One region of the Desulfitobacterium sp. PCE1 genome, then DNA from elsewhere that is predicted to be linked to it. Evidence: a T-box and tRNA genes for the amino acid it is inferred to sense, from the RefSeq annotation. Region 1 holds a T-box; the other holds one or more tRNA genes.

The links. A T-box is a leader RNA that pairs with one kind of tRNA and senses whether it is charged. The one in region 1 lies ahead of ileS (isoleucine--tRNA ligase), so its partner is inferred to be a tRNA-Ile.
Region 2: it encodes a tRNA-Ile, which carries the amino acid that the T-box ahead of ileS (isoleucine--tRNA ligase) is inferred to sense. The anticodon was not compared.

Annotation. Positions count from the first base shown of each region.
Region 1 is NZ_KB913023.1:3,340,112-3,354,660, reverse strand. Features, by position in the region: gene DESPCE1_RS0116790 (ABC transporter ATP-binding protein) at 1-660, shown strand, start outside; gene DESPCE1_RS0116785 (ABC transporter ATP-binding protein) at 653-1,357, shown strand; gene DESPCE1_RS0116780 (sigma-E processing peptidase SpoIIGA) at 1,688-2,590, shown strand; gene sigE (RNA polymerase sporulation sigma factor SigE) at 2,590-3,318, shown strand; gene sigG (RNA polymerase sporulation sigma factor SigG) at 3,444-4,217, shown strand; gene DESPCE1_RS0116765 (YlmC/YmxH family sporulation protein) at 4,406-4,678, shown strand; gene pgeF (peptidoglycan editing factor PgeF) at 4,833-5,651, shown strand; gene DESPCE1_RS0116750 (response regulator) at 5,654-6,337, shown strand; gene DESPCE1_RS0116745 (cell wall metabolism sensor histidine kinase WalK) at 6,341-7,744, shown strand; gene DESPCE1_RS0116740 (HlyD family efflux transporter periplasmic adaptor subunit) at 7,713-8,699, shown strand; gene DESPCE1_RS0116735 (YggS family pyridoxal phosphate-dependent enzyme) at 8,769-9,488, shown strand; gene DESPCE1_RS0116730 (cell division protein SepF) at 9,492-9,941, shown strand; gene DESPCE1_RS0116725 (YggT family protein) at 9,945-10,232, shown strand; gene DESPCE1_RS0116720 (RNA-binding protein) at 10,246-11,043, shown strand; gene DESPCE1_RS0116715 (DivIVA domain-containing protein) at 11,057-11,515, shown strand; gene DESPCE1_RS0116710 (hypothetical protein) at 11,663-12,130, shown strand; T-box leader at 12,197-12,405, shown strand; gene ileS (isoleucine--tRNA ligase) at 12,566-14,549, shown strand, end outside.
Region 2 is NZ_KB913023.1:3,474,339-3,488,887, reverse strand. Features, by position in the region: gene dnaG (DNA primase) at 73-1,977, shown strand; gene rpoD (RNA polymerase sigma factor RpoD) at 1,964-3,148, shown strand; tRNA gene DESPCE1_RS0117470 (tRNA-Asn) at 3,258-3,332, shown strand; tRNA gene DESPCE1_RS0117465 (tRNA-Ile) at 3,343-3,417, shown strand; tRNA gene DESPCE1_RS0117460 (tRNA-Glu) at 3,428-3,503, shown strand; gene DESPCE1_RS0117455 (class I SAM-dependent methyltransferase) at 3,568-4,365, shown strand; gene DESPCE1_RS0117450 (Nif3-like dinuclear metal center hexameric protein) at 4,344-5,510, shown strand; gene DESPCE1_RS23425 (hypothetical protein) at 5,891-6,049, shown strand; RNA gene rnpB (RNase P RNA component class A) at 6,118-6,511, shown strand; gene DESPCE1_RS0117440 (zinc-dependent alcohol dehydrogenase) at 6,721-7,851, shown strand; gene DESPCE1_RS0117435 (YueI family protein) at 7,929-8,300, opposite strand; gene DESPCE1_RS0117430 (hypothetical protein) at 8,374-8,661, opposite strand; gene citD (citrate lyase acyl carrier protein) at 8,914-9,201, shown strand; gene DESPCE1_RS0117420 (CoA ester lyase) at 9,275-9,979, shown strand; gene citF (citrate lyase subunit alpha) at 10,013-11,557, shown strand; gene DESPCE1_RS0117410 (hypothetical protein) at 11,792-11,983, shown strand; gene DESPCE1_RS0117405 (hypothetical protein) at 12,075-12,374, opposite strand; gene DESPCE1_RS0117400 (protein-glutamate O-methyltransferase CheR) at 12,742-13,536, opposite strand; gene DESPCE1_RS0117395 (YaaR family protein) at 13,620-14,057, opposite strand; gene DESPCE1_RS0117390 (M28 family metallopeptidase) at 14,097-14,549, shown strand, end outside.

The DNA of each region.
Region 1 (14,549 bases):
AACCTGAGTTTCACGGTTGAAAAGGGAGAAATCTTAGGGATTATTGGTCCTAATGGTGCCGGCAAAACAACCGTCTTCAATCTTATCAGTTGTTTTTTTCCCCCTTCTTCAGGAGAAATATACTTCAAAGAGAAAAGGATTGACCAGGTGCCGGCCCATGATATATGCGACCTAGGAATAGGGAGAACATTTCAAGTTGTTAAACCCTTAAAACGGATGACCGTGCAGGAAAATGTTATGGTAGGAGCATTTCTACGCACCAATAGCACGGCAAAAGCAAAAAGCAAGGCTGAGGAGATCGTGGATTTCTGTGGACTGACTAAGTTTAAAGATTATGAAGCGAAAAGCTTGCCCTTAGCACTGCGCAAAAGGCTGGAAATTGCCAGGGCCCTGGCCACGGAACCGGAATTGCTTATGCTTGATGAAACCTGTGCAGGCCTAAATCCGAGGGAGTCAGAAGAGGCAATAGCCATCATCAAAAAGATCCGAGATTCGGGAATGACAATAATCATCATCGAACACATCATGAAGGTGATGATGGGTATCTCTGACCGCATTTTGGCTATAAACTTCGGCAGCCAAATCACGATTGGAAAACCGCAGGAGGTAGCGAGTCATCCTGAGGTAATTAAAGCATATTTAGGTGATGATCATGCTTAAAGTAAAGAGCCTTAATGCATCCTACAAAGATCTGCAGGTTTTATGGGATGTTTCCTTTGAAGTCAGAAAAGGGGAGTTTGTGGTACTTCTTGGTGCCAATGGAGCTGGTAAAACAACCATTTTAAACACAATCTCGGGAATCGTAACCAATAAAAGCGGAGTTATAGAGTTTATGGGCACAGATATTGCCAAATTGCCTGGCTACAAAGTTGCTGCTCAAGGAATTATTCATGTCCCTGAAGGACGGCGTCTTTTTCCGGAAATGACCGTAAAAGAGAATTTGGAAATGGGATCGCTATTTCCTGAGGCTAAAGCCAAACGTAAAGAGACCATAAAAAAAGTCTTTGACTTATTTCCAATTTTACAGGAAAAGCAAAACCAGGAAGCGGGGAATCTCAGCGGTGGCCAGCAACAGATGCTTGCTATAGGCAGAGGATTAATGGCTTTGCCGAATTTACTTATCCTGGATGAACCCTCCCTTGGGCTTTCGCCGGTGTTGGTAAGCCAGATTTTCGATATAGTAAAAGAAATCAATCAACAGGGTGTCACTGTTCTGCTGGTCGAGCAGAATGTGGCCAAGACTTTAAGCATGTGCGACCGGGCCTATGTTTTGGAGAACGGCAGGGTAATCATGGAAGGTCAGGGTCAGGAACTATTGAACAATGAACATATCAAAGAAGCATATTTAGGAATATAACAAGTCATTTGTTTAAGGTAAGGTCGTGTTGGACTAATCTGAGGATTGTATTATGGTATGGCTTTGGGGGTGGAACATTGAGTTGCCTGGCAATTCAATGTTCCACCCCTTTTAGCAATTTTGGCGTCTGTCGATTATCCTCAAGCCCCTATGTCGCTATTGCAGCACCATCGGATGATGGAAATTATTAACCTGCTGAAGTTTGCTTAACCGCGATTATGCGTCACCAGTCGCAATAGTTTTCCTAAATATTCCCACCTATTACGACAGCTTTTATTCACCATCTTCGGTATAATTTGGGAGAGATGGTTGAAAGGGCTGCAATGAGTCATGGAGAGGTATTTGGATCTTGATCTTTTAGTGAATGGGAGTATGGATGCCTTGCTCTTAATCCTCGCTGCCCGACTATCGAATCTTCCCTTTCGAGGCAAGAGAATTGCGGCGGGAGTAATCGCTGGAGAAATTCCGGTCATTCTATCTGCCTATGTTCCAGCCTCGTTGCTTTTTGATTTGAGCAAATATTTTATTCCTTGGCTGATGGTTTGGCTGGCCTATCCCTATCGGGGATTTAGGCTATATTTCAAGACTCTCCTGATATTTTGGGTCTTATCAGCCGGACTGGGTGGGCTTGTCTACGCCTTATGGGGCTGGATCAGCTTCGACGGCAGGATAGGGGGTTCTTTGCGGATTGGGCTGAAGAATCTTTGGATTTTGCCCTTGGTTGCAGGATTATGGTGGTTTACTCAAAAAGCGTGGCATCAAATTCTAGGTTCAGCGGCCCGGCAACAATCCTTTATCTATGACCTTGAGATTGATATGGGTAAAGGGAATTCCTTCAGGGTGAAAGCCTTGCTGGATACGGGGAATCAATTGCGGGATCCTTTGACCGGGTACCCAGTAATTTTAGTCGAAGAGGAAGCAGCGGTCGCCGGGATGCCGGAAGAGCTGCTCCCGGTTTTGCAAGGAGCCTGGCGGGATCTGGACGATCCCTGGCCTTGGCTTTGGCAGTCCGATTCTTTGTGGATTAAACAATGTGCCTTTATCCCTTACCAGGGAGTAGGGCATAGAAGCTGGCTTCTGGGTATCCGGCCCCAAAGGGTGGTTTGTACATCCTTGCCGGAACCGAAAGAAATGAAAGCAACCTTAGCTTTCGTGCAGCAGGTTCTTAGTCCGGATAGAGCCTATCAGGCCTTGCTGCACTCAGAGCATGTTCGAGGAGCGGAGGAAAGCTGATGAGAAGGATAGTAGAACGTTTCAAATTATGGGTATTGAAAATTAAATCAATGATTATAGCCAAGTTTACCGATTGGCGGGAAATCTATTATGTAGGGAGCAGTGAAGCCCTGCCTCCCCCCCTGAGCACGGATGAAGAGGGGGAATTATTAGAACGCCTTGAACGGGGGGATGTGAGTGTCCGAGATATCCTCATCGAAAGAAACCTGCGTTTGGTGGTGTATATTGCCCGCAAATTCGAGAATACGGGGGTAGGTATAGAGGATCTGGTCTCCATTGGAACCATTGGGCTGATCAAAGCGGTCAACACCTTTGATCCTCAGAAAAAAATTAAGCTGGCTACCTATGCTTCACGCTGCATCGAAAATGAAATCCTTATGCATTTGCGCCGCAATAACAAGACGAGAACCGAGGTATCCTTTGATGAGCCTTTAAATATTGATTGGGACGGCAATGAGCTCTTACTTTCTGATGTATTGGGGACGGAAAACGATATTATTTCCCGTCCGCTGGAAGAGAAGGTGGACCGTCAGCTTTTGCATTTGGCTATGGCCAGACTGACGGATCGGGAAAAACTGATTATGGAATTGCGCTTTGGTTTGGACAATGGTGAGGAAAAAACCCAGAAGGAAGTTGCCGATCGGCTGGGGATATCCCAATCCTATATTTCTCGGCTGGAAAAACGGATTATTCGTCGCTTGAGGAAAGAATTTATCCGTTTGGAATAAGTTTCAACTCCATCGGGCATACTCTTCCAAGAATAAAGGAAACTTGCTTCAGTGGAGTTTTAGACTCTATCTGAGCTTAGTTGACTTATCCTCACAGAGGAGAAATCGGCTTGGAGGGTGCTCAAATGGCTTTAAACAAAGTAGAAATCTGTGGAGTGAACACCTCAAAATTGCCTGTTCTTAGTAGCGCAAAAATGAAGGAATTGTTTGTTGCCTATCAAAGCGGGGAAAAAGAAGCTCGGGAGAAGTTGATTTATGGTAATTTAAGATTGGTTCTCAGTGTGATTCAGAGATTCACCAATCGCGGAGAGTATGTGGATGATCTCTTTCAGGTAGGTTGTATCGGTTTGATGAAGGCTATTGATAATTTTGATCTAAGCCAGAATGTCAAGTTCTCGACCTACGCTGTCCCGATGATTATCGGAGAGATTCGCAGGTATTTAAGGGACAATAACCCGATTCGGGTCAGCCGCTCCCTTAGGGATATCGCTTATAAGGCGCTCCAAGTCCGGGATCAGCTGGTTAATGAGTGTTCCCGGGAACCAACGGTGTCGGAAATTGCGGCTAAACTCACTCTTCCCCGGGAAGAAGTGATTTTTGCTCTGGATGCTATTCAGGAACCCATCTCTCTGTTCGAGCCCATCTATCATGATGGGGGAGATCCCATTTTCGTGATGGACCAGATCGGGGATGAGAAGCACTCCGATAACAGTTGGCTGGAGGGAATTGCCGTACGGGAAGCCCTGCGGCGTCTGAGTGAACGGGAGAAACTTATTTTGTCTCTGCGCTTTTTCCATGGCAAGACTCAGATGGAAGTAGCCGATGAGATCGGGATATCTCAAGCCCAGGTTTCCCGTTTGGAGAAGGCGGCTCTGGGGCATATGCGCAAGTATGTCTGAAGGGGCGCCGGCACCAGCAGGGGGTGAAACGTACCTGCATTGAGGCAAACGGAGTCCTGAAAAAGACTCGAAAATAGTGGCCTAATGACCTGACCTGAGCAATATATGTTAATTTTAAGGAAGAATAGCAGCCATAGTATAAACCCTCTTTCCATGGAATATATATGGAGAGAGGGGAGGTATAGTGGATGCGGATCTCTGAGCTGCGCTTACTGGATATAGTTAATATTAAAGACGGTCGCCGGTTAGGTCCTATTAAAGACCTGGATCTGGACCTTGAACGCGGTTCCATTAAAGGGATCGTAGTGCAGGGCGCCTCCCGGAGCTGGGGTTTCTTTGGGGGACGGACGGAGGATATCCTTGTTCCCTGGGAGCGGGTTAAAAAAATCGGGGTGGATGTCATTTTAGTGGATGCGACGGATTTGCCGGAGTTCAATTCCCTGGTGGACGACCGTCGGTAATGGCAATAGACATCTGTAGAGATAGAGAAAGCCTTCTGAAGGGCAATGCAGCCTTCAGAAGGCTTAAATCGTATAAAGATAGGACTTTTGGGGAGTACATCCCCCCGGAACTTTATGGTATAGTTAAAATTGAGAATCGTATGGGGGTAATTCGATGACTTGGAGTTGGCGTCAGGGAAAAGGCCTAACCTATCTTACCATTCCCTGCTGGGAAGCGGAGGGGATTCAGATTGGGTTTTCTACACGCTGGGGAGGGGTAAGCTTATCACCCTATGCCAGCCTGAACCTGGGGCTCCATGTTGGGGATGCTCCCGATAAAGTACAGATCAATCGTGATTTATGGTTTAAGGAATGGGATGTTCATCCATCCCAGGTTGCTGTTGGGGAACAAGTCCATGGAACAAGGATTCACCAGGTTAAAGAAGAGGACGGGGGACGAGGAAGCGAGTCCCTGGATAGCGCGATTGTCGGGGTCGATGGATTGTACACGATGTGCCATACCGGCCTGATGGCCTTTTTTGCGGACTGCGTTCCTGTGTTCTTTTACCATCCCCGCCTTCAATCTGTAGGAATTGCTCATGCCGGATGGAAAGGAACTTCGAGGAAGATCGTTGGTCAGATCCTGGAGGAATTTCAACGCCTGGGAGGGGAACCCGATGAGACTTGGGCAGCTATCGGACCAAGTATTGGGCCCTGCTGTTATGAAGTGGATGAACGGGTTATTGACGAGTTTGCCAAAAACTTTACCCAGATGCCTTTTATAAGACCAGGCAGAAGTGGACATGCACTACTGGACATAAAGGCTGCCAATGAGATGGTGTTGAGGGAAGCGGGGATACCCCGGGAAAGGCTATGGATAGCCCGGGAGTGTACAGCATGTCATACGGACTCTTTCTTTTCTCATCGCCTTGAGGGTCCACATACAGGACGGATGGCAGGTTGGATTCGCCGGTTACCGAAAAGGGAGGAATAATTGTGGCCGTAATTTTGGTGGTTGATGATGAAGAACCAATTCAAGAACTACTTAAATTTAACCTTGAAAAAGAAGGCTACCAGGTATTGATCGCTTCGGACGGTTCTGAAGCATTACATATCCTTGAGGAGAAACAACCGGAGCTTTTAGTCCTTGATATTATGCTTCCTGGCATAAGCGGTCTTGAGGTATTGAATCAAATCCGCAAGATGCCCAGATTTGCCGATCTGCCGGTCATTATGCTGACAGCAAAAGGGGAAGAGATAGATAAAGTATTGGGGCTGGAGATCGGAGCCGATGATTATATTACGAAACCCTTTAGCCCGCGGGAGCTCGTGGCAAGAATCCGGGCAAGGCTGCGGCGGATAAAGCCTTCCGAAGAGAACAACGATATCGTTCGGCAGGATCTGCATATTGATTTGGACCGTTTTCGAGTATCCGTTCGAGGACAGCACATAGAATTAACTCCGAAAGAATTTGAATTACTGCGTGTCCTGGCGGCCTATCCTGGGAAAGTCTACACCCGGGATGAGCTTCTTGAACGAATTTGGGGATATGAATATGCTGGAGATACGCGAACAGTGGATGTCCATGTGCGGCATCTCAGACTAAAAATCGAAAAAGACCCTTCTAATCCTGAATATATCGAAACATTGCGCGGTATTGGGTATCGTTTGAAAGGATAGAACATGAAGATTAAGTGGCTTGTGTTAGGTCTTTATCTGTTGGTTAATTCCCTTTCAATACTGCTTTTCTGGCTGGGTGCTCAAGTACAAACAGGGATTCGTATGGATATCGATGTTTTGGCGATAGTTTTGGCGATTCTTCTCCCCGGGGGAATAATTTTCTTCTTTGCTTCCCAATTTGAAAGGCGAATCCGAAAAATTAATGATGCGATTGCAGGGATTCTTCAAGAGGAGTTTCGGCCAGCCCATCATCCAGAGGATTCCGATGAATTAGGAACCCTATCGAGAGCGATTACTAACTTGGGTCAGCAAGTCAATCTCAGCATGTTGAACAATCGACAAGAAGCTCAGAAGATCCAGGCCATTCTTGCCGGTATGCAGGAAGGAGTTATTTCCCTGGACCATGTGGGACGTATTGTATTGCTCAATCGTGCGGCCGAAAGGCTTTTCGGCAGAGAGCAGGAGGCTGTCCGGGATAAACACTTTAGTGAATTATACGGGTTTGAGGAGCTGGAAGACCTTGTGACTCAAGCTTTGGAAAAGGGTATCTCCGGCCAAATCGAGCTGGTTACCGATTCCAAGCTTATTATTCGGGCACAGGTCAGTCCTATAACCGGAGAGAAGGTCCGCTCTCAGGGGGCAGTGATTGTGTGCTATGACATTACGGAAATTCGCCGCCTGGAGCTGCTTCGGACGGAGTTTGTCGGTAATGTATCCCATGAGCTGAGAACCCCTTTAACCTCGATTAAGGGCTTTGTAGAAACTCTGCTGGATGGGGCGTCGGACGTGCCTCACTTGCGGGAGCGTTTTTTAAATATCATCCATAAGGAGACGTTGCGCTTACAGCGATTGGTGGATGAGTTGCTCACTCTTTCCCGAATCGAAAATCAACGACAGGACTCGGGTCAGGGCATGAGCAAAGTCCAAGAGGCTTATGAGAAGATACGTCCGGTGATTGAGCCTTATGCTGAGGCCAAAAAAATCGAGCTGGAAATTAAAATCCCCAGAGATCTGCCGGAAGTTGGTATAGGAATAGATTTATTAAGCCAGGTACTTCTCAACCTTATGGAAAATGCTGTAAAATATACAGTGAAAGGAAAAGTGTGGTTACATGCTTTTCATGATGACGGAAAGATTTTATTAGAATTCGGCGATACAGGATGTGGGATTCCAGAAGGGGACCTGCCCCGGATCTTTGAACGCTTTTACCGAGTGGATAAGGCCCGCTCCCGGGAACAAGGGGGAACAGGGCTGGGCTTAAGTATCGTCAAGCATATCGTCGAAGGAGTCAAAGGAAAAATTACGGTGGCCTCTGAACTGGGGTCAGGCTCGGTATTTATCTGCGAATTACCAACGGGAAATGGAGAGAAAAAGAATGAAGAGGAGTCCAAGGAGGGGAATTTATAAGGTTATTCGAGTGTTTGGCGTAGGAGTTTTTCTTCTTCTTCTCCTAGGTTCTCTAGGATGGGTTTACCGTTCCAGCTTCCTAACGGGATCACTTAAGGTTGATATAGCAAGGCAGGGGAGTATTGAACATCTCCAGACCGTTTCAGCAGTTTTTGCTAATGAAGAGGTCTTGCTTAAAGCGCCTGGTGCAGGAACACCGGAGTTTTTGGTTAAGGAAGGGGAAAGAGTACGCAAGGGGGACCTTATCGCCAGAATTCAGTCCGGAGGGCTGGCATTGGGACAGGAGACCTCTCCTTCGGCTCATCCCATCTATGCACCCAGTGGTGGGATTGTATTTTCCGTGATTGATGGCTTGGAAACTTATTTGACACCGGAAAATCTGTTGGCTATGGATGTGGGTAAAATTCTTCAACCAACCCAGGATTTATCCACAGCTCAGGAAGACCAGGAGGTACAACCCCCTCAGAACAGCGGCAACGTTGCAGCAGGGAGAGTCATCGGTAAGATCGTCAATAATCTCAAGCCTACAGTGGCGGTGATTAAGGTTGATCCAGATGAGTATGAGGTGGGGAAGAGCATTAAGTTGATCATCAATGATCAGAGCTACAATGCTAAGATTTTGCGGCTCTTGGATGAACCCCATGGTTTGGTTGTCCAATTTAACCAATATATCAATGGGACCAGCCGACAGAGGCTTCAGGATATTTCCCTTGTACAAAGGCCCCCAGTCAGCGGAGTGCTTATTCCTAAGAGCAGTTTATGGATTAAAGGGGAAGAGCAAGGGGTCTATATCGTTAAGGAAGGGGCAATTCAGTACCGTAAGGTAAAAATCCTGGACCAAAACGACCAGGTCATTTGTGTTGAGAACTTGCCCCATGGAATTCCCGTCATCACCAATCCCCGGATGGGGATAGACGGGTTAATCATGAATCTAAAAAATGTTTCTCAATCCTGACCTATATTATAAAATAGGCAGGAAACAAGCCTTCTTTGTAGAATTGAAACAAGATGGACGGTGTAAGAAATGGATATATTTGGAAATCTATCTGCTGTACAGCAGAGGATTCATCAGGCTGCCGTGAAAAGCGGCCGGGATCCATCCGCAATAAAACTACTGGCAGTAAGTAAAACGATGAGCGTCGGGACAGTTGAAAAGGCGTATGAAGCAGGACAGCGGTTTTTCGCCGAGAACAGAGTTCAAGAGTGGCAGGATAAGGTAATACAACTTCCGAAGGATTGTGAATGGCATTTAATCGGACGTTTGCAAACCAATAAGGTAAAGTATCTTGACGAGAGGGTCACCCTTATTCACTCCCTGGACAGGCTTAGCCTGTTAGAAACTCTGGAAAGTCAAGGAGCTCAGCGGAATATTGTCTGGCCCACACTTGTCCAGGTTAATATTGCCCGGGACTCCCAAAAGGCAGGATTGCTGGAAGAGGAAGTGGAGGATTTCCTGACGGAGGCAGCAGGCTATAAGCATATTCGGGTGTATGGATTGATGACCATCGGGGCATTAAATGCTTCACCTGAGGACACTCAAGGCTTTTTCCGGCAACTTCGTCTGCTCAAGGAGCGGCTGGAGAAGAAGACCCTGCCTCATGTGAACCTCAAAGAACTATCCATGGGGATGAGTCAGGATTTTGAGTGGGCCATTCAAGAAGGGTCCACTATAATCCGGGTAGGAAGACAAATCTTTGGAGAACGAATAGATACCACCAATGAGTATATTAAAGGAGGTCGATGAACAATGGCTAAGTTATTTGACAAAGTTATTGGTATTATGGGTTTCGCGGATGAAGACTATGAGGACGATTATTTCGAAGAAGAAGAGGAGAAGGAAGAGATTCGCGAAGAGACCAGAGGGAGCGGCAGCCGCAAAGGAGCCCAGGTGGTCAGTATTCATACTCAAAAACAAATCAAAGTGGTGGTCATAGAACCTCAGGCTTTTGAAGACTCTCAAAACATCGCCGATCAATTAAAGAACCGCCGTCCAGTTATCGTCAACCTGGAAAATGCCGAGCGCAATTTGGCCAAGCGGATTGTGGATTTTGTCAGCGGTGCTACTTATGCTTTAGGTGGTAATATGCAAAAAGTCGGCAATGGCATCTTTCTCTTTGTGCCCAACAATGTGGATATCTCCGGAGAGATGAAAGATGATTTTAAAGAGAAGGGCTTCTTCTGGTCTCTCACAAAATAAGGAGTGATTATTATACTTTTCGTTTATCAAGTCACGGATACGGTTCTGATGATCCTTATGTACGCTATTATTCTGCGTGCTTTGTTATCCTGGATTCCCAATTTGCCCTATAATGCTTTTGTGCGTATGCTCTACGATATTACGGAGCCGCTGTTAAAGCCCTTTCGGCGTTTTCAGTTCGGGGGGGGAGGCTTCTCCATCGATATTTCGCCGATTCTTGCCTATTTTGCGATCATGATTATTCGCTCCGCTCTGCTGCCGGGATTATTCAGACTTTTAATGATGAGGTAGGGGTGGTTATCCTATGGGATATGGTATTGATCGCAGTGTCCTGAGTTTTTGGACAGAAAAGGAGAAAAAACTGGAAGGGGCTCATTTGCTGGATTTGTGTAATGAGGCTCTGAAAAAGGCAAAGCCGGTATGGACTCCTTTTCTCGGACAGGCTTTGGGCAATTGGCTGGAGGGGATTCTGCGGCGGGAAGGTCTTGCTTTTCGACCGGAGGGTGGCTTTCCCGATTCAGAAAGAGTGCGGTTTCTCATCGGAGAGGATGCTGATGTCCTGGATAACATCCCCAGTGAGATCCGAACTTTGCGGGCGACCCCGGTTGATCCCCGGGGCAAGCTTGAACATCGGCAGGTTTTAGGTTCATTAATAGGTTTGGGCCTGAAACGGGAAGTTGTCGGGGATATACGTTTCACTGAACACAGTTGCCTTGTTGCCGTTGCCCAAGATATTTCCGATTTTCTTCTTAGCCAATGGGATAAGGCGGGAAGGGAACGGATTCGTGTGGAGGCCGTGGAGGGAGATGTAGAGGTTTCGGTGGAACAGGGGAAAGAGCGGCGTATTACAGCCGCATCTTCTCGTATTGATGCGGTGGCTTCTAGCGGTTTTAATGTTTCCCGCACTGTGCTTCAGGAGCTTATTCAACAGGGGAAAGTTAAACGGAATGATCTGCTGGTTTCCAAAGCTGATATGGAAGTGAAGCCTGGGGATATTCTATCCTGCCGCGGTTATGGCCGTATGCGTTTAATCGAGTTTCAAGAGACCCGCAAGGGGAGAATTGCATGGAACATCATACTTTATACACCTCATAAGCACTAAGAGGAGGATAATTATGGCATTAACTCCCATCGATATTCAAAATAAAGAGTTCCGCAAAGGGGTTCGCGGCTATAACACCGAGGAAGTGAATAAGTTCTTAGAAAGCGTCAGTAAAGAATTCGAGGGAGTCTATGCTGAGAATTTTGAGCTGAGAGACAAAGTTCAGCGTCTGGAAGCGGAGTTAAAGCAGTATAGGCAGTTGGAGTCCACTTTGCAGCAAACCATGGTGTTGGCTCAACAGACTGCCGATGATGTGAAGCAAGCGGCACGGCATGAGGCTGAGCTCCTCGTGAAGGAAGCTGAACAAGAGAAAGCTAAGCGCATGAACGAGGCTCAGAAGAAGCTTGATCAAGTGAACGAGGAGATTGAAGGGCTACAAAAGCGCCGGGAAATGATACGCACCCAATTGAAATCCTTTTTGCTCGCCCAACTTGACTTAGCGGAAGCTTTTGAAAAAGATCGTGTTTCTTGAATGCTTGCGAAACAATGAGTGATTGTGCTAGAATTAAATCTAGACATTTTTTGCACTTAAAAAGTATAAGTGCAACTAAGGCTTTTGCCTGCGCCTATGCAGGCTTGGCACAAGCCAAGTTTTCTTTAAAGGGGAAGAAGATTTCGCATGAAGTGCATTTTGTATTCGGAGCTTGGCTCCGACTTTCTTGTGCAGGGATTAGGATTACATGAAGAGGAGCAAGGTTCTTTCACAGGGAAGTTAGGTCGCCACGAAATAGAGATAACCTCTTCGCCGGACTCTTTGAAGAATCAAGAGGAAGTACAGGTCATCTATATTGGTAAAGCGGAACCTGGTCCTTATCGAGACGGAGACATCCTCATGGCTGGGAGCGATGACTTATTGGACCGTGCCTTTCATGCTTTGGATGAAATGGAGCAGCGTGGTGTGGTCGTCGGTTTATCCTCTGAGGCAGACTCCTATCAACTAAACTTAAACAGGGATGATCTCAATCAAACAACCCTGGCTTGGAAAGAGAAGAAAGTTCCCGTTCTTTGCCTGTTTATGAGAGAGCCAGTTGATTTGGAAGGTCAGGCCAAACTTGTAACCATCATTCGTAAGGTGTTAAATGATTAAGCACCCATCCTTTTTGGGCATTATATTCTATAAGTATCATTCATAAACTCTAAACAATTTTCATATAGAACAGCGTTGATAAGGACTGTCCTTGCTGGAACCTCTAAAGCGAGCAGGAAATGGTGAAAGCCTGTGAGGAAAATCAAGGAGTATCCCCTTAGAGTGAAGTGCTGAAATAAGAGTAAGCTTTCCGCCTAGTCCCCGTTAAAGGACCTCCGAGTGGCCATGGAATATGGCAACAAGGGTGGTACCGCGAGTGATATCCCGTCCCTTTTTTGGGTGCGGGATTTTTTATATCCACCGGATTCCCATGGCTTATGGATGCGGTGGGGTGGCGCCGGCAGAGGATGAAAGGTAAAGCTGCTGGGGTGAACGTACACCTCTAAGGCCGCGTATAGCAAGGAACAAAGACTAAGATTGGGAGGAATTTTGATTATGGATTACCGGAATACACTGAATTTGCCTGAGACAGACTTCCCCATGCGGGGAAACCTGCCTCAGCGGGAACCGGAAATTTTGCAGAAATGGGAAGAGGAAGATATCTATGCAACGGTGCAAAAAGCCCGGGCAGGACGGCCGAAGTTTGTTCTTCACGATGGCCCTCCTTACGCCAATGGTGATATTCACCTTGGCCATGCTTTGAATAAAGTGATTAAAGATATTATTGTCAAATACAAAACCATGGCGGGTTTCGATGCCCCCTATGTTCCAGGTTGGGATACTCATGGTCTGCCTATCGAGCAGCAGGTGATTAAGAAATTAGGTGTTAATCGCCATTCTGTTTCTGTCGTGGAATTTCGCCGGATGTGTAAAGAGTATGCCAAAAAATACATCGGTATTCAGAGGGAGCAGTTCAAACGGCTAGGTGTCCGGGGAGATTGGAAAAATCCATATATAACTCTGGAAAAAGAGTATGAAGCTGCACAAATCGGAGTCTTTGGCAAAATGGCGCGCAAGAAGTACATCTATAAAGGATTAAAACCGGTGTATTGGTGCCCCTCTTGTGAGACGGCTCTGGCAGAAGCGGAGATCGAATACGCTGAGAAGACTTCCGATGCCATCTATGTCAAGTTCCCTGTTAAGGAAGGGAAAGGGGTCCTTACGGATGAAAACACTTTTGTCATCATCTGGACCACTACTCCTTGGACTTTGCCCGCTAACCTGGCCATCACCTTGCATGGGGAGTTCAGTTATGCTCAGGTTCAAGTGGAGAAGGAGCATTGGATCGTCGCGGAAGGGATGCTGGAGAGCTTGCGTTCCCTTTGGCAGCTTGAGCTCCCTGTGGAAAAGCGTTTCGTAGGCAAAGAGCTGGAAGGTGTTATCTGTAAGCATCCTTTCATTGAGCGGGATTCTGTACTCATTCTGGGTGAACATGTTACCCTGGAAGCAGGAACAGGCTGCGTTCACACCGCTCCCGGACATGGGGAAGATGACTTTAATGTCGGTAAAGAATATGGGCTTCCCGTACTTTGCCCTGTGGATCATCAAGGGAAGTTCACCGCTGAAGGCGGGGCCTATGCGGGCATGAAGGTGGACAAAGCGAACCCGGTTATTATCGAAGATCTAAGAAGTCTCAATGCCTTGGTTCATGAGGATAAAATAAAGCATAGCTATGCCCATTGCTGGCGTTGTAATAACCCCATTATCTATCGGGCCACAGAACAATGGTTTGCTTCCATCGACGGATTCCGCAAAGCGGCCCTCGAGGAAATCGACAAGGTTCAGTGGATTCCTTCCTGGGGCAAGGACCGTATCTATAACATGGTAGCTGACCGGGGAGACTGGTGTATCTCCCGGCAACGGACCTGGGGTGTTCCCATTCCCATTTTCTACTGTGAAGATTGCGGGAAAGAGATCATTACCGATGAGACCATTGCTAAGGTTCAGGATATCTTCCGTGAGGAAGGGTCCGACGCCTGGTTTGCCCGTCCCGCTGCAGAGCTTTTGCCTGAAGGATTCACCTGTCCCTGCGGAGGTAAAACCTTCCGCAAAGAGACAGATATCATGGATGTTTGGTTCGACTCCGGAACCAGCCATACCAGCGTCTTGATGGAACGGAAGGAGCTCACCTGGCCCGCCGACCTGTATATGGAAGGCTCGGACCAACACCGGGGCTGGTTTAATTCTTCCTTGTCCACAGCGGTAGCCGCTTATGGAAAAGCTCCTTATAAGGCAGTTCTAACCCATGGCTTCCTGGTGGACGAAAAAGGACGCAAAATGTCCAAGTCCCTGGGCAATGGAGTGGACCCACTGCAGGTAACTAAGGAGATGGGGGCGGATATCTTAAGACTCTGGGTGTGCGCCGCCGATTATAAGAACGATGTAGCGGTATCACCACGGATTATGAAACAGATGTCCGAAGCCTACCGCAAGATTCGCAACACCTTAAGATTTTTGCTGAGCAACCTTAATGATTTCG
Region 2 (14,549 bases), 130 kb from region 1:
GAAAGTATGCAACGAAGTTATGCTTTACGAAAGTGAAAAAGAGGATTCTTGAGTTTTTTGGCGAAACAATAAATGTATTATTATCTTGACAATCTGTCAAAAATATGGCATAGGGGTGGCGAATTACAATCAGTGGACTATAGAATTCCTGAGGAAATCGTTGAAGAAGTCAGATTGCGTTCCGATATCGTGGATACAATTTCCGAATATGTACGACTTCAACGGAAAGGGAAGAATTACCTAGGCCTCTGTCCGTTTCATTCGGAAAAGACCCCGAGTTTTACGGTAACCCCGGATAAACAGATTTTTTATTGCTTCGGTTGCCATACGGGTGGTAATGTATTTTCTTTTTTAATGAAAAAAGAAAACTGGAATTTTGTCGAAACGGTGGAGCATTTAGCTCAAAAACACGGTATTGTTCTCCCGGAGAAAGAGCTTTCACCCCGTGAGAAAGAACAACAAACCCGTCGACGTCGTTGGGAAGAGATTCACGATTGGGCAACGGGTTATTTTCATGAAGTCCTATTGCATAAACCTGAAGGAGAGCCTGGAAGGCTGTACTTTAAGCAGCGAGGGATAGATGAAGAGACCATAAAGCAATTTCGTTTAGGGTATGCTCCCGAACGATGGGACGGACTGATTGAGGCACTCAGTGCCCGGGGAGTAAACCCCCAGGAGTTGGCTCAAGCCGGACTTGCCTTGGAACGAGACCATTCGGAAGGGAAATCCCGCGGCTTCTATGACCGTTTCCGGAAAAGGGTAATCTTTGCAATACTTGACTCGCGTCAAAAGACCATTGGCTTTGGAGGGCGAGTTTTAGATAATTCTACACCAAAATATCTGAATTCACCAGAGACTGCTTTTTTTAACAAGGGACATCATTTATATGGAATGCACCGAGCTCACCAGGGGATCCGGGAACACGGATTCGCTCTTCTGGCAGAAGGTTACATGGATGTTATCGCCTTACAAAAAGCAGGCTTCAAAAACGCAGTAGCCTCTTTGGGAACAGCCTTAACCCGGGATCAGGCAAAATTGATCCATCGCTACACTGGGCGGGTAGTGATCGTTTATGATTCGGATCAGGCTGGAACTCAAGCAACACTTCGAGCGGGTGAACTATTGCGGGATATGGGTTTTCGGGTAGATATCTTAAGTCTGTCCGGAGCTAAGGACCCGGATGAATACCTAAAAACCTTCGGAGTGGAAGAATTTAATAAAGCGTTAGCTCAGGCAGAGCCCTATATTCAGTTTAAATATCAGGTCCATGTCAAGACGAAACCAACTCTATCGGCTCCGGAGAAAGCAGAATTGGTCCGTGAATTAGCCTCGGATATTATAAAAGTGCAAAGTCCTGTGGAGCGGGAAGGGTATGAGCGGTTTCTGAGTCTGGAGTTGGGTTTAACTTTAGATAGGGTTCAAGCGGAAATTGCAGGATTTGACCGAAAACCTTCGAAAAGGGCCTCTGAAGAGGAATTATTTCCTAACAAACAGGATATTTCTGTAAAAAAAAGGGATAATATCAATAGGTGTGCAAATCCGACTCAAACTGGAGCATCAGTACCTGATGGAGTGATTCGAGCTGAGCAAGTTCTGTTACGTCTTTTGCTTGAACAATTGATTCCTGTCTCAGAATTCAAGGAACAATTCGAAGAGGGATTTTGGAAGGTAGCTTATCATCAGCAGATATTTGATTATATTGAAAAAGCACGCTGTATTGGAAAAGGAGCTATGCCCAGTATGGAATCCGACGCTTTGCAAAGCAAGGTTGCCCAACTCATGCTGGAAGATATGGAGCTATCTAATCCAGAACGACTTTTCCATGATTGTATTAAACAGATTCGTTCGATAAATGAAGAAGAAACTGTGGAAGAGCTTCAGGCTCGAATGGTTGAATTAGAAAAATCCGGCGATTTGACAGGTGCTTTAGCCCTGTTAAAAGAGATAGGAGAGCGGTTGAGAAGTGGCGAAAAGTAAGGTCATGAGCACACAGAAAAATGAAACCAAGAAGGGAGGGGAATCTATGAATGATGACCAATTAAAGGTCGATGCGGTGAAAGAACTGATACAAAAAGGCCAGAAAAAAGGTTCTTTGACCTACCGGGAGATCATGGATACCCTCCAAGGAATTGAGCTCACAGCCGAACAGATTGACGAAGTGTATGAACAGATCGGCCGGATGGGGATTGATATCATTCCTGAAGCGGGTGAAGTGGAAGCATTGGAAAAGGCCACTGATGAAATCCCCGACGATGTGGATGACCCTGATGCTGAGGAAGAGGTGGATGTGGATGTGGATCTTTCCATTCCCGAAGGGGTAGGGATTGATGATCCTGTCCGTATGTACCTTAAAGAGATTGGTCGAGTTCCCCTTCTTACGGCAGAAGAGGAGATTGAACTGGCCAAACGCATGGAACAAGGGGACGAAAGTGCTAAACGCCGTTTGGCAGAAGCCAATTTGCGTCTTGTTGTCAGCATCGCCAAACGTTATGTAGGCCGGGGGATGCTTTTCCTGGATTTGATTCAGGAAGGTAACCTGGGACTGATTAAGGCTGTGGAAAAATTTGATTATGTAAAAGGCTTTAAGTTCTCAACCTATGCCACATGGTGGATTCGCCAGGCTATTACTCGAGCTATTGCCGATCAGGCAAGAACTATTCGAATTCCTGTGCATATGGTAGAAACCATCAATAAGCTGATTCGGGTATCACGCCAGCTCCTGCAGGAATTAGGACGTGAACCAACCCCCGAGGAAATTGCTGTTCAAATGGATATTTCAGTAGAACGGGTCCGGGAAATTATGAAGATTGCCCAAGAGCCGGTATCCTTAGAGACGCCCATTGGAGAAGAAGAAGATTCCCACTTAGGGGACTTCATTCCTGATGAGGATGCCCCGGCGCCCTCGGAGGCGGCTTCCTTTATCCTGTTAAAAGAACAGCTGGAGGAAGTATTAGAGACTCTGACTCCCCGGGAAGAGAAGGTTCTGCGTTTGCGTTTTGGTCTTGATGACGGTCGTACCCGGACTTTGGAGGAAGTAGGCCAGGAATTCGGCGTAACTCGGGAACGGATTCGTCAGATTGAGGCCAAAGCCCTGCGGAAACTTCGTCATCCCAGCCGCAGCAAGAAGCTTAAGGATTACCTTGAATAAGAACCAAGGGGATAGGTCAAAGGCTTCTCACTATTTAGAACAAAAAAACATCAAATATAAGCTTGACTAGCTAATACGAATCTCGTATAATAAACTCTGCAAAGGGCATTCCTCGATAGCTCAATGGTGGAGCAACCGGCTGTTAACCGGTAGGTTGCAGGTTCGAGTCCTGCTCGGGGAGCCATTTTTTTATTGGGCCTATAGCTCAGCGGTAGAGCGGCCGGCTCATAACCGGTTGGTCCCAGGTTCGAATCCTGGTGGGCCCACCACTATAACAATGGCCCGTTGGTCAAGCGGCCTAAGACACCGCCCTTTCACGGCGGTAACACGGGTTCGAATCCCGTACGGGTCACCACTTAAGAACGAATGTAGCGAGATGTATTAAGCATCTCGCTATTTTTGTTGAAAGGAGTTAACCTATGGCTGTTTCCGTAAATTTGGGACCACGCCTTCAATGTGTGGCGGCATTTGTTCCTGAAGGTTCCCGGCTAGGGGATATCGGGACCGATCATGCTTATTTACCGATTTTCCTATGGGAGAATAAAAAGATTATAAAGGCTGTGGCAGTGGATGTTCATGAGGGACCTTATCGCTCCGCTTGCTCAGCTATCGAAAGCCGAGGGTTGCAATCGGTCATTGATGTCCGGTATGGAGATGGATTAAAGTCCATTCAGGTAGGGGAAGTGGATACTCTCACTTTAGCCGGAATGGGCGGGAATACGATGCTGGAGATTTTTGCCGCCCGGCCGGAAGTTTTGTCTCAGGTTAATGACCTCATTCTCCAACCTCAAGGAGCTGAGGGGAAAGTGCGCCTGACCTTGCTGCAAGCAGGCTGGCAGATGAAGCAAGAAGAGTATGTAGCTGAAGAAGGCCGAATCTATGGGGTGATGCATTTCTCGCGTCGGGAAGGATATGCCTTGGAGGAGCTGCAGCGCAAAGTACAAAAGTGGCAGGATCGGGTTTGTGAGGCGTTGGGTGATTCCCAGTGGAGTGAAAGCCTTCTTACAAAGTGGATCTGGGAATTTGGTCCCCTTGCTTTAGATTCTCCCAGTGAAGAACTTAGAGTGCTTATACTGGAGCAGATACAAACACTGCGGAGAACTAACCATGAAATGCAAAAGTCCAACCAGGAGAAAGTGCAAAAGCGCATTCAGGAGTACGTCATGTCCATCAAAGTATTGGAGGAGTTGGAAAAATGCCTGTTTCCGTTGGTTTAATTGCTCAAACCATTGAAAAGATTGCCCCCAAGGCTTGGGCTGAGGAATGGGACAATGTAGGGCTGTTGGTGGGGGATTTTGCTGCCCCTGTAGAGCGAATTCTGGTAACCCTGGATGCTACTCCGGAAGTCCTGCAGGAAGCCCGGGAAAAGGATGTACAACTGATCATAGCCCATCATCCCATCCTGTTTAGAGCCCTGAAAAATCTCCGCTCTGACAATCAAGGAGCAAGATTACCTATCCAAATGATTCAATCGGGAATCGCCTACTATGCAGCCCATACTAATTTGGACCAATCTTCCTTGTCCTCCAGCTGGAGTCTGGGAAGGGCTTTAGAGCTGGAAAAGATGGAGCATTTTAAAATATCACATACAGAAAAGCTTGTTAAATTGGTTGCCTTCATTCCTAAAGACCATGCCGAGGAGGTTCGCCAGGCTCTCGTGAAAGCAGGGGTTGGGGAAGGGATCACAGACGGCCCCCATGCTTCTGAGTATGCCGAGTGCTTCTTTGCCGGAGAAGGAACGGGAATGTTCCGGCCTCTGGGAGAGGCTCAGCCCATCATCGGTGAGATTGGCGAACTGACGCGAGTAGAGGAGATAAGGCTGGAGAGCATTATCCCTGAGCACCGCATAGACCGCGTGGTGAAAGCTTTGAAAAAAGCACACCCTTACGAGGAGCCCGCTTATGATTTAATCCCTCTCTATAACACGGGAGCAAGCCGGGGCTATGGTATTATGGGTTATTTAAAAGAGCCCGAGAGTCTGGGTAGTTTTTCTCTTAAACTCCCTACGAATTTAAAAAAACTTGCTCCTATCTCCTTGGCAGAGGAACCTACCGTACGCATTTCTGGAAGTCCTGAGCAGATTCTTCGCAAAATAGCCATTGTCAATGGGAGCGGAGGGAGCTTTATCTCCAAAGCACTATTCAAAGGGGTCGACCTCTTGATCACCGGAGATGTGGGTCATCATGAAGCGTTAGATGCTCTTGAAGCAGGACTGTCCATCATGGATATGGGGCACTTCTGGGGTGAAATCCCTATGGTGAAGGCCTTGGCAGAGTATTTAAAAGGGGAAAAAGCTTTGGCAGAGGTTGAAGTGATCATCAGTGAAAAAATGAAAAATCCATGGAGAACGCTGAATACTTAGATTTTGTAAAGGCATTTCTATTGTTAAATAGAAGTGTTTTTTTTAACTCGAAAATCTTCTGTAATTGCTTATAACTAAAAAGAAATAAATAGCAAAATGCGAAGCATTCTATCAGCAAGAAAAGAGGGATTATTCTGAATATAAATTATTGACACACAAAGTCTTTTGTTGTAGAATAATGTCGTAAGGAAGTCGAAGTTATTCCAAATGTTATAAAAAGAAAAGCAGTATTGTCTGGGTATTTTTAATAGAGTGATTGGAATCACGGATTTAAATACGAAAGCATGCTAAAGTGTAATTACTGAAAATTTCCTTTAATAACAATTCATTGTTTTCACTGCATTAAGTATATGGAATGGAAATATAAGGGGGACTACATTATGAGCCGTACAGAATTTTTACGTCTAGAACGGGACCGCATTTTGAAACAACTCTCTCAAGGTCCCGAGAATAAAGCAAAGTTGCTTACATCTCTGATGGATATTGATGCTGAAATGGAACAAATGCGTCAACCACAAAAGAGTTTTGCCAAAAGCTAAGTAGGTTGGAAATCAATCCATTTAAATCTATTTGACCAAAAGGTCAGAATCAAGTAAGATAGTTAAGCAAAGCCAATTGGATGGTCGCGGAAGTAAGAACCGAAAGGTTGCTTCTGAGGAAAGTCCGGGCTCCATAGGGCAAGGTGCTGGGTAACACCCAGTGGGAGAAATCCTAAGGACAGTGCAACAGAGATATACCGCCGATAGCGGAAGTTGGTCCCTGAGACTGACTTTTCGAGTAGGTAAGGGTGGAAAGGTGAGGTAAGAGCTCACCGGCAGCCTGGTGACAGGCTGGCCCTGCAAACCCCACTTGGAGCAAGACCGAATAGGGAGACTATGAAACGGCCCGTTTTTGTCTCCGGGTAAGGTCGCTTGAGGCCGTTGGTAACAACGGTCCTAGATAGATGATCATCACCTTCTGAAAGGAAGGTACAGAACCCGGCTTACAGATTGGCTTTGCACTGCATTTTGACCGATGAGTTTAAAAACTTTCGAAAATAGTCCTCTTCGTGAGATTTCACGCTGGAGGGCTTTTTTGTATTGGCATGCTTGATTGGCATGCTTAATTGGTATGGGTATAAATATTAAGGCGCAGAAGTTTAGGTCTTGAATAGATCCACGCCAGCGGGAGAAAGCTATGTGCAACTATCTTTCTGGAAGGTGTAATTAATATGAAAGCAATCGTCTATGAAGGAGTTCGAGATGTGAAGGTCAAGAATGTAGGGGACCCGGAAATACAAAAACCCGACGACATCATTGTCAAGGTTACATCCACAGCCATATGCGGCTCGGATCTCCATCTTATTCATGGTATGGTCCCTAATATGCCTGAGGGATTTGTCCTTGGCCATGAGACCATGGGTATCGTGGAAGAGGTAGGCAAGGATGTCTATAAGGTCAAAAAAGGAGAACGGGTCATCGTTCCTTTTCCTATCGCATGCGGGCATTGTTGGTACTGTGAGCATGACCTATGGAGTCAATGTGATAACGCGAACCCGGAAGTGGAATCGGGAGCGTATTTTGGCTATAGCAGCACCTTTGGGGGTTATGATGGAGGACAGGCAGAGTATCTGAGAGTTCCTTATGCTAACGTGGGACCCAGGGTGGTTCCGGAGGAGTTAACCGACGAGCAGGTCCTCTTCTTAACAGATATCCTACCGACCTCTTACTGGGGAGTGGAAATCGGTGGGGTAAAAAAGGGTGATACAGTGGTAGTTCTGGGGTGTGGACCGGTAGGTCTATTGACTATCAAATGGGCCATTTTCCAGGGGGCCAAACGAGTCATTGCTGTGGATCACATTAGCTACCGGTTGGATCATGCCTATAGGCATTACGGGGTGGAGACTATTAACTTTGAGGACCACGACAACACTGGAGAGTATATTAAGGAGATAACTCGCGGAGGTGCGGATGTGGTTATCGACTGTGTGGGTATGGATGGAAAAGCATCCACCCTAGAGAAAATCGAGACCTTGCTTAAACTCCAGGGGGGATCTAAATCTGCCATTGAGATTGCCACTCAAGCGGTAAGAAAAGGCGGGACCGTAGCTTTGGTAGGTGTCTATGGGTCAAAGTACAATCTATTTCCTCTAGGGGATTTCTTCTCCAGGAATATCACCTTGAAGATGGGGCAATGTCCGGCTCACTCCTATGTGGATTCTATCTTGGGATTAATCAAAACAGGCCGATTCGATGCAACGGATATCATTACTCATCGGCTTTCTTTGGATAAAGGAGAACATGCTTATGAGATTTTTGATGAGAAAAAGGATAACTGTATTAAAGTTGTGTTGAAACCATAGGAATGGAGATTTAACTCAAAAGCTTAATATAAAAAGGGACGGACCAAAGTTTTTTTGCTTTGAGCCGTCCTTGATTTTTACTTAACCTCAATCTTATCTACATCCACGGCATGGTCAGCGACCACGACTAAACCTGCGTTGCCTTTAAGGCTGGGGTCATTGACCACAGTATAAGGCTTGCTGTGCTTGCGAGCGATTTTTATATATTTATCACGATATCTATAAGCCAAATCCCCGTTAAGGAGAAGGCGTATGGCACGAGGGTCCTTAAGCGCTTCCTCGATTTCGGGATAGACATGATTATCCTCCACTTGGTTTTTCGTCAGCAACCGTATTATCCGTTCGCGGAACTGACCAAGGTGCTGCACTTTCTCATGCTGTTTGAGTTCAGGCGTTCCGTGCAGGCCCACCATAAGACGTTGTTCGAGTTCGCTTTGCTTCTCACTCATACATAGATCCCCCCTTACACAGGATAAATAACCTTCTATAGAGTGCCCTGATTATCCTTCTTCTATAGGAAATCTAAATGATGGATTCAGAAATCTTGCGATGGACTTTAGCCAGACGGCTATTGCGAAGGTAGAGAAGAAAGTCTGCCGAGACCATAAGAAGGTTCAGTATATAAAGGTAGATGACCAGATCATACTGGTAAAAGAGCTTGTGCAGGATGCCTGCGATATAACCGAAGATGATGATAACGAGAAAGAAAGGGCTTTTTCCTTCCATGGACCGGGATATATAGGATTTGTAAATGGAAAAAGGCCATGCGGCTCCAAAACTAAGGAGCATAAGGGCTTCAAAGATACTCACACAAACGCCTCCTAGGGGAATAGTATGCAGTTCATGCTTATTTTCATAGAACTCATTCTTAAATTATACACTTGTTCCAGAGAACTGTCTCCGGAATTTAGATATTCGAAATATTGCGAACCTTCCTGAAAACCTATATTCTATTGTCAAAGTGGGAATGACAGGTTTACACTTAAAAAAGATAGTGCGCACATATTGCATAAATGATGGCAAGAGCATGCAATACTTAAGAGGTGTAAGGAGGGAATTTCTATGAAGATCAGCACTACGGCACAGGCAGGGGCACTGGAATCCAACGATGTATTGGTGACAGTGATGCCCAATGACCAAGGTGGAGTTCAAATTCAATTAGAAACCAAACGAGTCATCTTCAAGCAATTCGGTAAACAAATCGAGGAAGTTGTGCGAGGCAAGGTGTCTGAAATGGATGTGGATGATGTCATCATTAAAGTCCAGGACAAAGGCGCTTTGAACTATACCATTCGGGCACGAGTTCAGACGGCTTTGGAAAGGGCGCTTGCTTCTGGAACGCGTGATTAATTTTTATAGCCTGATTTTGAAACGATGTTTAGCTTAGCTTTTTAGGGTTTTCTTATGAAGGGAGACGCTTTTAATGATGAAGAGAAGAAGAAGCCTTTTGATACTATCCGGAAACAGTCCGAAAAGCATGCAGGATGCACCTGTGTTTGAACCTGATGTGGTTTTGTTCGATTTGGAAGAAAGAGTCCTTCCCCAAGAAAAGGATAGTGCCCGTCATCTGGTCAGAGAAGCACTCAGCTTCTTGGACTACTCTAAGGTCGAGGTCATGGTCCGGATCAATCCTCTGGACACAGAAGAAGGGCAAAAGGATATGGAGAGTATCCCCCGGGTAAAGCCGGGGGCGCTGGTTATCCCTAAGGCCAATCCGGAAATCATCCGACAAGTGGATAGTATACTTGCGGCTATAGAAAGTGAAGAGGGATTTCTTAAGGGTGGTATTGAATTGATTCCTGTCCTGGAAACGGCTCTTGGTATAGAGACTATGAACACCCTTATCAGGATTTCTCCCCGGGTTACCGGGGTATGGCTTAATGCCGAGGGTCTCATGGCCGAGTTTGGAGCAAAACGCACAAAAGAAGGGGATGAACTTCTTTATGTCCGTGGCCGAGTGGGCATCGCCTGCCGGGCAGCTGGTATCCATGCCATCGATACCTGTTTTACTGATAGCAATGATAACGAGGGTTTGGAGAAGGATGCCTTAACGGCGAAAAGACTGGGCTTTACAGGCAAATTAGCCCTGGATGGCCGCCAGATTGATACCCTGAATACCATCTTCTGATACAAAAGGATCTAGAGAAGGGAAGAAAATGCTATGAAGAATAACCTTGGAAGAGAGATCCCGGATTACATAGAAGGCTACGGAACAGTCAGACCATTCATGGGGGCCTTTGCCAATTATGGTGAACGGGCTAAGGCTTCAGTGACTTTGCGCTCGGTTAAACCCGGCGAGAAGAAGCTGCTGGCCACTATTGAAGAAGCTCTGGATAAAGTGGGAATCCAGGATGGGATGACTGTATCCTTTCATCATCATTTAAGAAATGGGGATTATGTCCTTAACCAGGTAATGGCTGCTATCGCCAAACGTGGAGTCAAAGATATCCATGTGGCGGCAACAGGGATTTTCCCTATTCACGAGCCCCTTGTGGAGTATATAAAAAAGGGAATCGTGACTAAGATTTCCGTCAACTATATTTCCCCTGGGCCTGTGGCTAAAGCTATTTCCCAGGGTTTCCTGCAAAAGCCCGCCGTGTTTATGAGCCATGGAGGACGTCCCCGGGCGATTGAAAGCGGGGACCTTCATATTGATGTAGCCTTTATTGCAGCTCCCACAGCCGACGCCTATGGAAATATCAATGGAGTGGGCGGACCTGCCGCTTGTGGTACCTTATCCTACGCTGTGGCCGATGCCTTCTTTGCGGATAAGGTCGTGGCGGTTACCGATCATTTAGCTCCATACCCGGCCTGTCCTATTGAGATTACCCAAGACTTTGTCGATTATGTGGTCCAGGTGGATTCCATCGGTGATGCCAATGGCATCGTCTCGGGAACTCTTACCGTGACCAAAGATCCTGTGGGGCTGCGGATTGCCAAAATGGCCGCTCAACTTATCAATGAAGCCGGGTATATCCAAAATGAAATGTCCTTCCAAACAGGAGCCGGTGGGACATCCTTAGCTGTAGCTGCTGAAGTACGCAAATTCATGAAGGAAAAGAAGGTGGTCGGGTCCTTTGCTGCCGGCGGAATCACAGGCTATATCGTAGACATGCTTAACGAAGGGCTGTTTCGAAACCTTTTCGATGTGCAATGCTTTGATCTGAAAGCAGTGGCATCCTATCGGGAAAATCCTCGCCATCAGGCCATGTCCGGTTCGCTCTATGGGAATCCTCATGACAAAGGAGCCATCGTTAATAACCTGGATATCATGATCTTAGGAGCCACAGAGATCGACACGGACTTTAATGTGAATGTGGTTACCGGCTCCGATGGGATCATCATGGGAGCTTCCGGGGGGCATAACGACACAGCAGCGGGCTCCAAGATCGCCATTATCGTAACTAATCTGACCAAGGGGCGGCTGCCGGTAATTAAAGATAGAGTCACGACAGTGACCACCCCTGGGGAAACCATTGATGTCTTAGTGACAGAGCGTGGTATTGCCATCAATCCCAGACGAACCGATCTTTTGGAAAAACTCAAGGATAGCAAACTTCCCATCATAACTATTGAGGAACTCAAGAAAATATCGGAAAGGCTGACAGGGGTTCCTGAAACTATCGAGTTCACTGAGCGGGTGGTGGCTGTGGTGGAATACCGTGATGGGACAGTCATTGACGTGGTAAGAGAACCCAAAGATTAAAGGAAAAAAATCAACAACTCTGGGTGGAAATGCAAGTTGCATCGCCCCGGTGAATAGGATATTATTATCTTAACGAAGGGTCGACAAAGTGCTAACAAGCACTGATATTGACTGGAGTTAGTCTTTCTAAAAAAGACTTAAAGATTCAAAAAGAATTGGAAAACTGAATACGTACTCCAAACTCCCGAGATTTACCTAAAAGAGAGAAAAAACGGTATAAGGGGCGTGTGCATTATGAAATTTCAAGACATGGGACGAAGCGCGCGTATTGAACTGGCGAAGATGGCGAAGCAATTGGGGATGAAGTATATCGGCTATAATCCCACAGCCCAGCAGGTGTCGCTGGAGTACAAAGGTAAAGGGGTTACTTACCATGTGGATGAGTTGGTTGCAGCCTACCAACAATCCAATCATATGACTTCATGAAAACTTAAATTATAATACAAAAAAGGGACTCTAAAAGTCCCTTTTTACGTGCAAATTAAAAGGCGCATACGGTTTTCAGCTCTTTTCACAATTAGCCATGAGCAAGCATGGGCTGTTGCATTAAATAAGCTGATTTGCGTTTGCGCCTCAAATGCATATTAATAGGCATACGTTTAACATTGTATGTGGTGGAGAAGGTAACAGGAAGTGGACGATAGGGTTCGACCACATCCAGGGCACGTGCTTCCTCAAAGGCACGGTACTCCTGCCAATGGGCATAGAATTCCTCCTTGCTTACATCGCATACCTCCCCTCCTGTCAGCTGGAAGAGATAACGATCGTTATCGGGGTCTTGGACATAACAGATGATAAGATTGTCGTGGAAGTACAATAGAAATCCCACCTTCCTCTTAGTTTTAGTTAGCCTTTTGACCAATTATTCCTCTCTTGGTTTTAACATTAGTTTAACAAACTATTAATGAATTGAAAAGTGAAATATCCGACAAAATCAACCCACCCTTGAGCACTGTCCACTCGTAAGATTAAACTTCCGGGAAGAAAACTTCAAATAAACGGATTTATACTCGATTCCTGACGAACGATTTTTTTAAAAACCCCTGTGTCATCCCGAAAGAGTATCACTACCTTCAGATGACACAGGGGTAAATTCAATAGCTGCTTTCCCGCAGGTTTTGCACACGACTCAATAATTTATGCTGCAACGGCATCCTATTCAGTTATAATGGGATAGTGTTTGTTTATACCTTTACTTGCTTTTCGTAGAAGAATGAGGAGATCAGCTTAAAGCCTAGATGGTTCATACCAAAGAGATGTTCCGTGCTTCCGGTGAAGAGAATTCCTCCCGGATTCAAGGAGTTAGCGAACTTACGATAGAGCATGTCTTTGGCCTCTTCAGTAAAGTAAATGACCACATTGCGGCAGGCCAGAAGATCGAAGCCTGAATCAAAGCGATCGGTGAGAAGGTTTTGCCGTTGGAAGGTTACAGAGCGTTTGACCTGTTCCTTGATTTGGTAGCCGCCATCCACAGGAGTAAAATACTTCTTGATAATCTCCGGGGGAGTACTGGCGAAATCAGCTTCCTTATAAATGCCTTTTTTCGCTTGCTCCAGGACATTGACATCAATATCAGAAGCCAAAATACTGAAACGAGCCTGAGGGAAGTACTCCATTAATGTAATGGCCATGGTATAAGGTTCCTGCCCGCTGGAACATCCTGCGCTCCAGATTTTTAAGGAGGGCTTCTTCTCAAGAAGCTTCGGGAGAATCACTTCTCTTAAGGTCTTCCATTGGTTGGTGTCCCGGAAAAACTGGGTGACATTGATGGTTAAATGTTTAAAAAAGGCGTCATACAATTCCTTATCCTGATCCAATGCCTTAATGAAGTCCGGGAAGGTCTTGTAACTATGTGAGGTCATAAAGCTCCTGATACGCCGCTCCATTTGATTTTGCTTATAAAAATTAAGATCGAGCCCGCTTTTCGGGTGGAAAGCTTTGATAAACCACTCATAAGTATTGGTATCTAAGTTTGCCAAGGAAGCACCTCTTTTCATCTCTATTAGCCTATTTAAATTCTAACTTTAAGCATAAAGAAGGAATTTTGCCCGGTCAAGATGAATCATCCAAATAGGTCAATGATAAGTCCGCGAATTTCATCGATTTGATTAAGAATCTCTAAAGGCTTAGCCTGTGTATCCAGTACTTTCTGCCCGAGTTCTTCAAGGGCTTTATCAATATCGTTGATTCGTGAGAGAACCTTGGGCCGTCCTTGGAAATCCCAAAAGGATTCTTCAGAGACCCGACGGCTTTGCCCGAAGGTTGAGCGTAAAAAGGATTTGACCAACTCTTTAAAATCAGATAAATCTCGCAGGGAGAAGCTTTCGGCCAATTGCTGGCCCTTCTTCTCCAGGCGGGTCAAAAACTCCTGAAGCTCCTGACCTTGCAGCTTCCGAGTCTGGCTCATAATTTGATTGAAATCCAGCTCCCCTTTTTGGGATGAGGGGCTGGGGCGGGTCAGGGACTCGGGTTGTTGAGCTCCGTTAATTCGTATAGGCATTGCCATTCCCCCTGTAAAAGACTTGAAAGGACGCTGTACATGCAAACACGACGCTTTTTTTTGAAAATGTTATTTGGTCTTGGAGCCTTTACTTTACCATGGATTGGCTTTGACAACAAGTTAAAAGCAGCTATTGAACCCTTAATGAAGCAACCCAGAGCCAAGCTCTATGTGGTCCCGCCGGAAGCTCAAACGATTTATGAGTATTTCCAATCGGCAAGCCTCAGCAAAACAGCCATGGATGATATCCTCGCTTTGAGTTCTCCGGAGATGGAGGGCAGACGGACCGGTCAAGCCGGAGAGGGAAGAGCTTCCCAATATTTGTCCAGGGAACTGAGCATGCTGGGCCTGAAGCCCATGGGAGATAGCAATAAGAGCTTTGCCCATGCCTTTACGATTCATGAAGTTAAGGAAACTATGGTAGGTAACCGCTTAACCTTTGCTGTGGGTAACCCTGACACTCTCCGGGCTCCCAGCCTGAACATTCTTGGC